3 regions of the Altererythrobacter sp. B11 genome follow, and region 1 is predicted to be linked to each of the others. Evidence: predicted binding sites of a transcription regulator. Region 1 holds the regulator's gene; each other region holds the start of a gene.

Region 1 (3,274 bases):
TTTCCATCGCGCCGGGCTGTACGGCGCCTTTGCGAATGTAGTAGCCATTCCGCTCGTGACCTTTCTGTCCATGCCGCTGATTGCATTGGCGCTGGTGCTGGACCTCGCCGGGCTGGGCGCGCCGTTCTGGTGGATGGCCGGCAAGTCGCTCGATCTCCTGCTCTTCATCGCCTATCTCACCGCCGGGCAGGCGGGGGCCGTCAAGCTGATGCCGCAGATGGGCGGCCCGACCTTCGCCCTGTTCCTTGCGGGTGGGCTGTGGCTGGCGCTGTGGCGCGGACGGATGCGGCTGCTCGGTCTCGTTCCCACGGCGCTGGCGACCCTGCTGCTGCTGGCAACCCCGCGGCCGGACCTGCTGATCTCCGGCGACGGGCGTCATGTCGGAATCGTGGGCGAGGATGAGCGGCTGATCATGCTGCGCGACAGCCGCAGCGACTATGCGAAGGACAATCTCCTGCAGATGGCTGCCCTTGAAGGGGAGCCGGTGGCGATGGCGGACTGGCCGGGAGCGAGGTGCTCGCGTGACTTCTGCGTCGTCTCCCTGCGGCGGGGTGGGCGGGACTGGCACATCCTGATGAGCCGTAGCCGGGAGATCATCGCTGAGCGGGCACTGGCAGCGGCCTGCGAGCGGGCCGACATCGTCATCGCCGATCGCTGGCTGCCGGCCAGTTGTCGGCCGCGCTGGCTGCGGGCCGACCGGCGCATGCTGAGCGAAACCGGCGGCCTCGCAATCGTGCTTGCCAGCCGGCACATCGACACGGTGGCGGAGGGGCAGGGCGACCACGGTTGGTGGCGCGCCGGCGTGCAGCGGAGCCGCCGCTGACCCGCCCTCACCAAAGTGGGGCCTCAGCCCCTCAGTGGTAGCGGCGCAGCAGGCCCGCGAGCTTGCCCTGAACCTTCACCTCATCAGGGCGGAAGAATTGCGGATCGTAGGAGGCGTTGGCGGGATCGAGCCGGATCATGCCGTTTTCCCGCCGCAGATATTTGAGCGTAGCCTCTTCATCGCGCACCAGCGCGACCACGATTTCGCCGTCCCGCGCCGTATCGGTGCGGCGGACGAGCGCATAATCGCCGTCAAAAATACCCGCTTCCACCATGGAGTCGCCGGATACCTCTAGCGCGTAATGCTCCCCCGCGCCCAGCAGGGCGGCGGGAACCGGCAGCACGCGGCTGTCCTCCAGCGCTTCGATGGGTACGCCCGCGGCAATGCGCCCGTGGAGGGGGATTTCGATCACGTCATTGGCCGGGGAAGGGGCCGCGCGCGGTGCCGTGGCCACCTTGCCGACCACAGAGGCGGACGAGCCCGTATCATTGGCGGCCTGCCGCAGCGATGCCGTCCGGTCTTCAGGCTGGCGCAGCACTTCCAGCGCGCGGGCGCGATTGGGCAGGCGGCGGATGAAGCCGCGTTCCTCGAGAGCGGAAATCAGGCGATGGACCCCCGATTTGCTCTTCAGGTCGAGCGCCTCCTTCATTTCCTCGAAAGACGGGGAAATGCCTGATTCCTCCAGCCGCCGCTGGATGAAAAGCAGGAGCTCGTGCTGTTTGGCGGTCAACATGAAGCCACTCCTCGAGATGTTCCAATTCGGGAACGAACATGGAACAATTAGGCAACCCGCGCTTGCCCGTCAAGCAATTCCGCCATTCTCGAGCAGATAGGCCTGAACCATCTCTCCTGCCCGCGCTGCGGGGGCGCCGATCTCCCGCCGGATCAGCGCGTCTGCGCTGCCCAGCGCGGCAAGGGCGCTGCTGTCCTGCTGCGCGATCGGCGCGAGCCCGCCGGGATCGAGGCGCGCGCGGACGAATTCCAGCCGCCCGCCCACGCCGGGCAAATCGCCGGCCAGGGGGAAGCCGAGAAGGCGGGGAAGGGGCTCCGCCGCGCCGGCGATGCGGCGCAGCAGCGGCAGCAGGAAAAGGAACGCGGTGACATAGCTCGACACCGGATTACCCGGCAGACCGAGCACGATCTGCCGCCCGCGCCGGGCCACCAGCAGCGGCTTGCCCGGCTTCATCGCCACGCGCCAGAAATCGATCCGCGCACCCCAGGCCTCCAGCGCGGGGCGGACAAGATCGTGATCGCCCACCGACGCTCCGCCGCTGGTGACCACCACATCGGCCCCTTCGGTACGGGCGAGAGCGTCTGCAAGGGCGCCAAGATCGTCCCTGACCGGACCGATCCGCATGACCGATCCAGCCCAAGGCGCGGCCATGGCAGCGAGCATGGCCCCGTTACTGGCGGGAATGCGATGCGGCGGACAGTTCTCGGGCGTCTCGGCCAGTTCGTCCCCGCTGTCGATCACGACGAGCGCGGGGCGCTGGCCGACAGGCACCGAGGCATGGCCGGCGGAGATTGCGAGGGCGATCTGCGCCGGGCCGAGCCGGGTGCCGCCCGCGAGCAGGCCAGCCCCGCGGCGGAAATCAAAGCCCGCTCGGCGCACATGACGCGGCGCAGCCTCTCCTGCGGGGGCGAGCGTGAGCCGCTCACCCTCTCCCACCGCCTCTTCCTGCAGCAGAACGGCCCCACCTTCTGCCGGCATCAGCGCGCCGGTGGAGATGCGGATCGCTTCTCCCCGCCGGAGCGCGCCCGCAAACGGGTGCCCGGCCGCGCTTTCGCCCACCACCTTCCACGGACCGGAGAGATCATCCGCGCGCATGGCATAGCCATCCATGGCCGAGAGGTCCGCCGCCGGCTGATCGCGCTGCGCTGCCAGCTCGGCCGCAAGAAAGCGCCCCAATGCCGCCTCGACCGGCAGGGTTTCGCTGCCGCGCGGCTCTGCCATTGCGAGCAGCCGCGCCTGCGCCTCACCAAGCGGAATGGGTTCCGGCAGACTCATGCCGCGCGCCAGGTGCCGCTCTTGCCGCCGGTCTTTTCCAGCAGGCGGATGCTCTCGATTACCATGCCCTTGTCGATCGCCTTGGCCATGTCGTAAATCGTCAGCAGCGCGAGGGAGACGGCTGTCATCGCTTCCATCTCCACGCCGGTGCGGCCGGTGAGCGAGGCGCGCGCGGTCACCTCCACGCTGTCATCCGCGAAGGTGAAGTCCACCGTCACCGCGTCCAGCGCGAGGGGGTGGCACAGCGGAATCAGGTCACCCGTGCGCTTGGCCGCCATGATGCCGGCGATGCGCGCGGCGGCCAGCACGTCGCCCTTGGGCCCGCTGCCGTCCCGGATCGCATGAAGTGCTTCCGGGCTCATGCGAATGCGGCCCGTAGCGGTAGCGCTGCGTGCCGTTTCCGGCTTGCCGCCGACATCCACCATGCGCGCCGCGCCGCTCTC
Region 2 (3,274 bases), 380 kb from region 1:
GCCATGTCCGCCGAAAGATCGGCCACCACCTGATCCAGCAAGGCACGGTGGCGAATGGGTTCCAGCAGGCGGCGCTGCACCAGCGGCGGGCATGGCGCAGCAACCGGCAGCAGCGGTTCGGGAATGAGGCCCAGCAATTGGTCCATCCGCAGCAAAGGATTGGCCGCGGGCGAACGCTTGTTGAAGAACCGCCGCTGCACAGAATCTCGTTCAATTCCATTGAGATCGGATAGTTTCTTGAGGCCAAGCCTGCGCAAGGTGACCACCACATCCCCATCCAGCCGCAGGGCAGCGACCGGCAGCCTGGCCAGCATCTCGGGAATCTCCCCCTGCCCGGCCTGACTGCAGGGTAGAATGGCCTGATCCACGCCATGGTGGGCGAGCGCCCATGCCGCCCCAGCCGTTGGAGCGATGGCCGTGCGCACGGTGAGACCGCGCCGCCTCATGTGCCGGGCGACATCGCCCAGCAGCGCCGCCTCTCCCCCGAAGAGATGCGCCACCGCGCTGACATCCACCAGCAGGCCGTCGGGGGGATCGATCGCGCTCCACGGACCCCAGCGTTGCGCCCACAGGGCGAGCGTCTCCAGAAAGGCGAGATCGCCGCCGGGATCGGCAGGCGCCACCTTGATCTGCGGGCACAGGGTGCGCGCATCGGCCAGCATCATGCCCACCTGCGCACCGGCAGCGAGCCCAGCCTCATTGGCCGCTTCTATCCGCGGGCCATGCGCGGTTTCGGCAATCAGTGCCGTGGGAAAGCTATCGGCGGCTTGCCCCGGCGCGCAGCCTTGCCCCAGCCGCCACCGGTCCACCGCCAGCCGCGCCAGCCAGACGGCGAGAATCCGGCGCCCGCCGGCGGGATCGGCAAGAGCGCTCCGGTCAGGATCGGCGGATAGCACGCTGCCCTCACCCTCGCGCCCGCCTGCCGCCCAGGCCTCCGGCACTTTCTTCCCCCGCCGGCACAGCCTGCAGGCGCCCCTGCTCCTCCCACAGCAGCCATTCTCCGGGAGGGTGGCTGCGCGCGCGGAACAGTTCGGCCTGCCAGGCAGGTGTACCGGGCGCGGCCGCATTCCAGCGGGGTGGATCGGAGGGGGCCGAGCGCACCTGCCAGCGCATCCGCGCGGAAGACAGATCAGGCGCCGCATCGTGGCGGACGAGGAACAGCGGCACGCCATGCTTTTCCGCCGCCAGGCTCAGACGCCGGGAGGCGGTGAAATCCAGCGCCCGCGGATTGCCGGCAATCTCCCCGATCACGCAGGCAAGATCCCGGCAACGCAGCCCCTCCTCCAGCGCAAACAGCGCATCTTCGGCCTTGGCGGCAACGACATGGATCACATCGCGACGCAGATCCTCCGGCAAGCCGGCCCAATAGGGGCGACCGGTCAGGCGGATCGAAGCGGCATCCTGCACCCACAGGAAGCTGCGCCCTTCCTCCCTGTCGCAGGGACGGGCTCGCAGGGCATCCCGTGCCAATGCCAGAGCTGCGCCCACGCCGCCTCCTTCGCCGCTCGCGGCGAATATCTCGCTATGCCGCGCCCCTTCCAGCCCGGGCCGCCAGCGCAGGGCGGAGAGGGTGGAAGAAAATGCGGCTGCAGAAGGGAGATGGGGCTTTTCCATGCGGCTTGGACTCTATTGTTCTCTTTATGTTCCAACCTTTCCCGATTCGCAAGGGAGCCCTGCCCCGGCCTCCTCAATTGTCCCCCGCAGAGCCGGGGAGGAACCGATCCGCCCGCAGTCCCGTTGCAGCGGGGACTACTCAATTTTGTCAGGAGCGCCTGAGATGTCCGATACCGAGGAATTGAAACAGAAGTTCTGGAAGGCGCTGGACGACAGCCCCATGCTGTTCCTGCAGCTGGATTCCGACCCGCACAGCGCGGTGCCGATGACAGCCCAGCTGGACAAGCACGCCAACAGCGCGATCTGGTTCTTCACCGGCAAGAGCAACACCCTTGCCCAGGGCGGAGGGGCAACCGCTACCTTCTCCAGCAAGGGGCACGAGATGTTCGCCCGCTTTTCGGGCACGCTGATTACCGAAACCAGTCGCGAACGGCTGGAGAAGCAGTGGAACAGCGTGATCGAGGCGTGGTTTCCCGGCGGGAAGGATGATCCCAACCTGCTGATGCTGCGCATGGATCTGGGCCGGGCGGAGCTGTGGAACAGCGACCTCGGCTTTATCGACAACACCAAGATGCTGCTGGGCTTCGACACGCGCGAGGATGCGCGCGAGGAACATACCGAAACCACTCTCTGACACGCCACGGCATGTCACGCGCAGGGCCGCCCTTACAGGGCGGCCCTTTGCTTATCCATTTCAGGCGTCCTTGCCGCCCGGGGTGTGTGCATCGGGCATGGGCGGCACCGGCATCGGGGGTGCATCGGCATCATCCTCATGCACATCGATGATGCCGCGGCCCACATGGCTTTTGCGATAGCCGTAGAGGAAATAGACCACGAGCCCGGCTCCGCCCCACACCGGCAGGACCATCTTCGCTTCGAAGGGCAGATTCACATAGAGCCCCACCGTGCCGAGGATCGCCAGCGGCGCCACCACCCACACCAGCGGGGTGCGGAACGGACGCGGCCGGTCCGGCTGGGTGCGCCGGAGGATCAGCACCGCCAGCGCCACCATGAAGAAGGCGAATAGCGTGCCCGAATTGGAGATGTCCGCCAGTTGGCCCACCGGCAGGAACGCGGCGAAGAACGCCACGGCAACGCCGGTGATCATCGTCACCACATGCGGCGTTTTCCACCGCGGATGGATCACCGCCAGCCTTTCGGGCAGCAGCCCGTCGCGCGCCATGACGAAGAAGATGCGCGTCTGGCCGAACAGCATGATGAGGATGACCGAAGGCAGGGCGAGGAAGGCGGCAACACCGATCAGGTCACCCACCCGCTGCCAGCCGATCGAGCGCAGCACATGGGCCAGCGCCTCGCGCGAGCAGACCAGCGGTTCCGACCCCATGCCCGCGAGTGACTGGCACCGGGCGGCGAATTCGGGCGTGCCGGGCGCAAGGATGGCGCCGCCGGGGCCGGAGACGGGCTGCGCCCCGATTGCGCCGATCGCGCCTGCGGCAACGAGCAGGTAGAACACCGTACAGATCGCGAGGCTGCCGATCAGGCCGATCGGCACGTTGCGCTGCGGATTCTTGGTTTCTTCCGCCGCGGTGGAGACCGCGTCGAAGCCCACATAGGCGAAGAAGATCGAAGCCGCGGCGCCCACTGCGCCCAAGCCCGCGCCATGGCCGTTGCCGAACCAGCCGTTGGGCATGAAGGGTTC
Region 3 (3,274 bases), 780 kb from region 1:
CCCATCTCTTCCCACTGCTTCAGCTGCTTGCGCACCGAAGTGGGGATGGCGACCGAGGCCGCGCGATAGATTTCGGTGGCGACGGTCTCGATCTTCTCGGCCAGCGGCATCGCGCTCGGATAGAGCTGGTTGAAATCGGGGGCGCCGGCATCGGCCTTCTTGCTCACGATCTCGGCCAGTTCTCGCGCACCTTCGCCGCCTTCGGCCCAGTGCTTGCAGATCACGGCATCGGCGCCATAGCTCTCGGCCATTTCCTTGATCACGGCGATCTCGGCATCGGTATCGAGATAGAAGTGATTGATCGCGATGGTCGGCGTGATGCCGAACTTCTTCACGTTCTCGATATGGCGCTTGAGGTTGACCGAACCGGCGCGGACGGCCTCGACATTCTCACCCTTGGTGAGGTCGGCCTTGGGCACGCCGCCGTTCATCTTGAGCGAGCGGACCGTCGCTACCAGCACGATCGCGTCGGGCTTGAGGCCGGCGAGGCGGCACTTGATGTCCATGAACTTCTCGGCACCCAGGTCGGCGCCGAAGCCGGCCTCGGTCACGACGTAGTCGGCCATCTGCAGCGCGGTCTTGGTGGCGATCACCGAGTTGCAGCCATGGGCGATGTTGGCGAAGGGGCCGCCGTGCAGGAAGGCCGGGTTGTTTTCCAGCGTCTGCACCAGGTTCGGCAGGATCGCGTCCTTCAGCAGCACGGTCATCGCGCGGTCGGCCTTGATGTCGCGGCAGAACACCGGGGTCTTGTCGCGGCGATAGCCGATGATGATGTCGCCCAGGCGCTTCTGCAGATCGTCGAGATCGCTGGCGAGGCACAGGATCGCCATGATTTCGGACGCCACGGTGATGTCGAAGCCGGTTTCGCGCGGGAAGCCGTTCGACACGCCGCCGAGCGGGCCGACGATCTGGCGCAGCGCGCGATCGTTCATGTCCAGCACGCGGCGCCAGGTCACGCGGCGCAGGTCGATGTCGTTCGGGTTGCCCCAGTAGATCGAGTTGTCGATCATCGCGCTCAGCAGATTGTGCGCGCTGGTGATGGCGTGGAAGTCACCCGTGAAGTGCAGGTTGATCTCGTCCATCGGCATGACCTGGCTCTTGCCGCCGCCGGCGCCGCCGCCCTTGACGCCGAAGCACGGGCCCAGGCTCGGCTCACGCAGGCACAGCATGGTCTTCTTGCCGATCAGGTGCAGCGCGTCGCTGAGGCCGACCGAGGTCGTGGTCTTGCCTTCGCCGGCCGGAGTCGGGTTGATCGCGGTGACGAGGATCAGCTTGCCGTTCGAATCCTTGGGCAGCGCCGCCGTGTCCACCTTGGCCTTGTACTTGCCATAGGGGATCAGCGCATCGTCCGGCACGCCGGCCTTCTTGGCCACTTCGGTGATGGGGATCAGGGTAGCCTGACGGGCGATCTCGATATCGGTGGGCATCGGTGTCCTCTCCGTTGGGGGCAATTGCCAAGTCGAATTCCGGCGGCTCGTGCCGCAGATTTTTCGCAATCACGAAAATTTCGTAATCACGAATTGTAAGCGGTCCATACAATCTTCCGGGCGGAATGCTCAAGCCCGATTCTTGCGGGCTGATGACGGGCGGGCGGTGGATTGTTGCCGCAGCGGGGTTGCGGGCACCATGCGTCGCCGTTACGTTCCATTTTCGTTCCCTTTGCGGCAGGTGTCATGGATCCCCTCTTCGCCATACTTCTTATCGTCGCCCTTCTGGCGGGCGCGGGGCTCGGCTGGTTCATGGGCTCGCGGCCCGTGGCGGAGTGGAAGCAGCGCCACGGCGAAAGTCATTCGCGGGCAGAGGAGCTGGACGGCCGCTTCCGCCAGGCGATCGTCGATCTGGAAAATGCCAGCGTGCGCGCCCAGCGGGCGGAGGCTCTGGCCGAGCAGCTGGAGGCTGTGCGGGGGGAACGCGAACGGCTCGGCGCCGAACTCGCCACGCTGAAGGCTAATGCCGCCAATTTCGAGGAGCAGAAGCGCCTGCTGATGGACGCGCGGGCGGAACTGCTGAAGGAGTTCCAGCTCACCGGGACGAAGGTGCTGGGCCGCGCACAGGAAGAATTCCTGAAGAATGCCACCGAACGCTTCGGCAATTCGGAGAAGGCGAGCAAGGAAGCCATGGCGGCGCTGCTGCGCCCGGTGGACGAACGGCTGAAGAGCTATGAGCGCCAGGTGAGCGAGCTGGAAGCGAAGCGGGTGGATGCCTTCGGCCAGCTCACGGGACTGATCCAGTCGATGCGCGAAGGGCAGCAGGCGGTGCAGGCGGAAGCGATGAAGCTGTCCAGCGCGCTCACCAATGCGCCCAAGGCGCGCGGGCGGTGGGGCGAGCGTGCGTTGCAGAATGTGCTGGAACAATGCGGTCTCACCCAGCACACCGATTTCTTCCTGGAACAGTCGATCGACACGGAGGACGGCCGGCTGCGCCCCGACGCGATCGTGCGAATTCCCGGGAAGAAGATGCTGGTGATCGACGCCAAAGTGTCGCTCAAGGCCTATCAGGAAGCCTTCGAGACGGACGAGGGCGAGGTGCGCCGCCTTGCTCTGCTGGCCCATGCGCGCTCCATGAAGACCCATGTGCAGCAGCTCGGCGCGAAGAGCTATCAGAGCCAGTTCGAAGAGGCGCCGGACTATGTCGTGATGTTCGTGCCGGGCGAGCATTTCGTCGCCGCCGCCTTGGAAAGCGATCCGGATTTGTGGGACTTCGCTTTCAGGAACAACGTCCTGCTGGCCACGCCTACCAATCTCGTCGCCATCGCCCGCACCGTGGCGCAGGTGTGGCGGCAGGATGCGCTGGCGCAGGAGGCGCGGGCAATCGGCCAGCTGGCCACGGAACTCTATGACCGCATCGCCATTGCCGGCGATCATCTCAAACGTGTCGGTTCGGGCCTTGAAACTGCCGTGACCAATTACAACAAATTTGTCGGCAGCTATGAGCGGAACGTCCTGTCCTCCGCTCGCAAATTGCGCGACAAGGGAATCGAAACCGGCAAACGCGATGCCGAAGAGGTTCAGCTGGTCGAAAGCGCGCCGCGTTATACGGCTGCGGATATAGAGGAAACGGATGGTCCGCGTCTCGTGGAGAACGGCCCGATGGAGGGAGTGGAAGGATCGGGATGAGGTTCGGAATTGGGATTGCCGCGGCGGCGCTGGTGCTTGGTGCCTGCAGCCAGGAAAGCGCGCCGTCGGACACGGTAGAGGAAGCCGCCGAGAACATCGTGGATGTGGCGCAGGGCGATCCCACCGAGACGCCCCATGTGGCCGAAGGGCCTTACGCC

What was found. Region 1 encodes LexA, which represses DNA repair genes until DNA is damaged. Its sites were predicted from a motif close to GTTCCNCNCTTGTTCT; they were not measured.
Region 2: AEB_RS09085 (recA-like protein) is a predicted target of LexA. The motif match lies at 1,632-1,647, and genes of this name have one in related genera.
Region 3: rmuC (DNA recombination protein RmuC) is a predicted target of LexA. The motif match lies at 1,642-1,657, and genes of this name have one in related genera.

Annotation. Positions count from the first base shown of each region.
Region 1 covers NZ_AP018498.1:2,267,494-2,270,767, forward strand. The annotation lists gene AEB_RS10830 (ComEC/Rec2 family competence protein) at 1-823, shown strand, start outside; gene lexA (transcriptional repressor LexA) at 855-1,556, opposite strand; gene AEB_RS10840 (molybdopterin molybdotransferase MoeA) at 1,626-2,831, opposite strand; gene moaC (cyclic pyranopterin monophosphate synthase MoaC) at 2,828-3,274, opposite strand, start outside.
Region 2 covers NZ_AP018498.1:1,890,862-1,894,135, reverse strand. The annotation lists gene AEB_RS09090 (Y-family DNA polymerase) at 1-665, opposite strand, end outside; gene AEB_RS09085 (recA-like protein) at 904-1,614, opposite strand; gene AEB_RS09080 (pyridoxamine 5'-phosphate oxidase family protein) at 1,778-2,248, shown strand; gene AEB_RS09075 (amino acid permease) at 2,309-3,274, opposite strand, start outside.
Region 3 covers NZ_AP018498.1:3,051,762-3,055,035, reverse strand. The annotation lists gene AEB_RS14545 (formate--tetrahydrofolate ligase) at 1-1,427, opposite strand, end outside; gene rmuC (DNA recombination protein RmuC) at 1,674-3,116, shown strand; gene AEB_RS14535 (hypothetical protein) at 3,113-3,274, shown strand, end outside.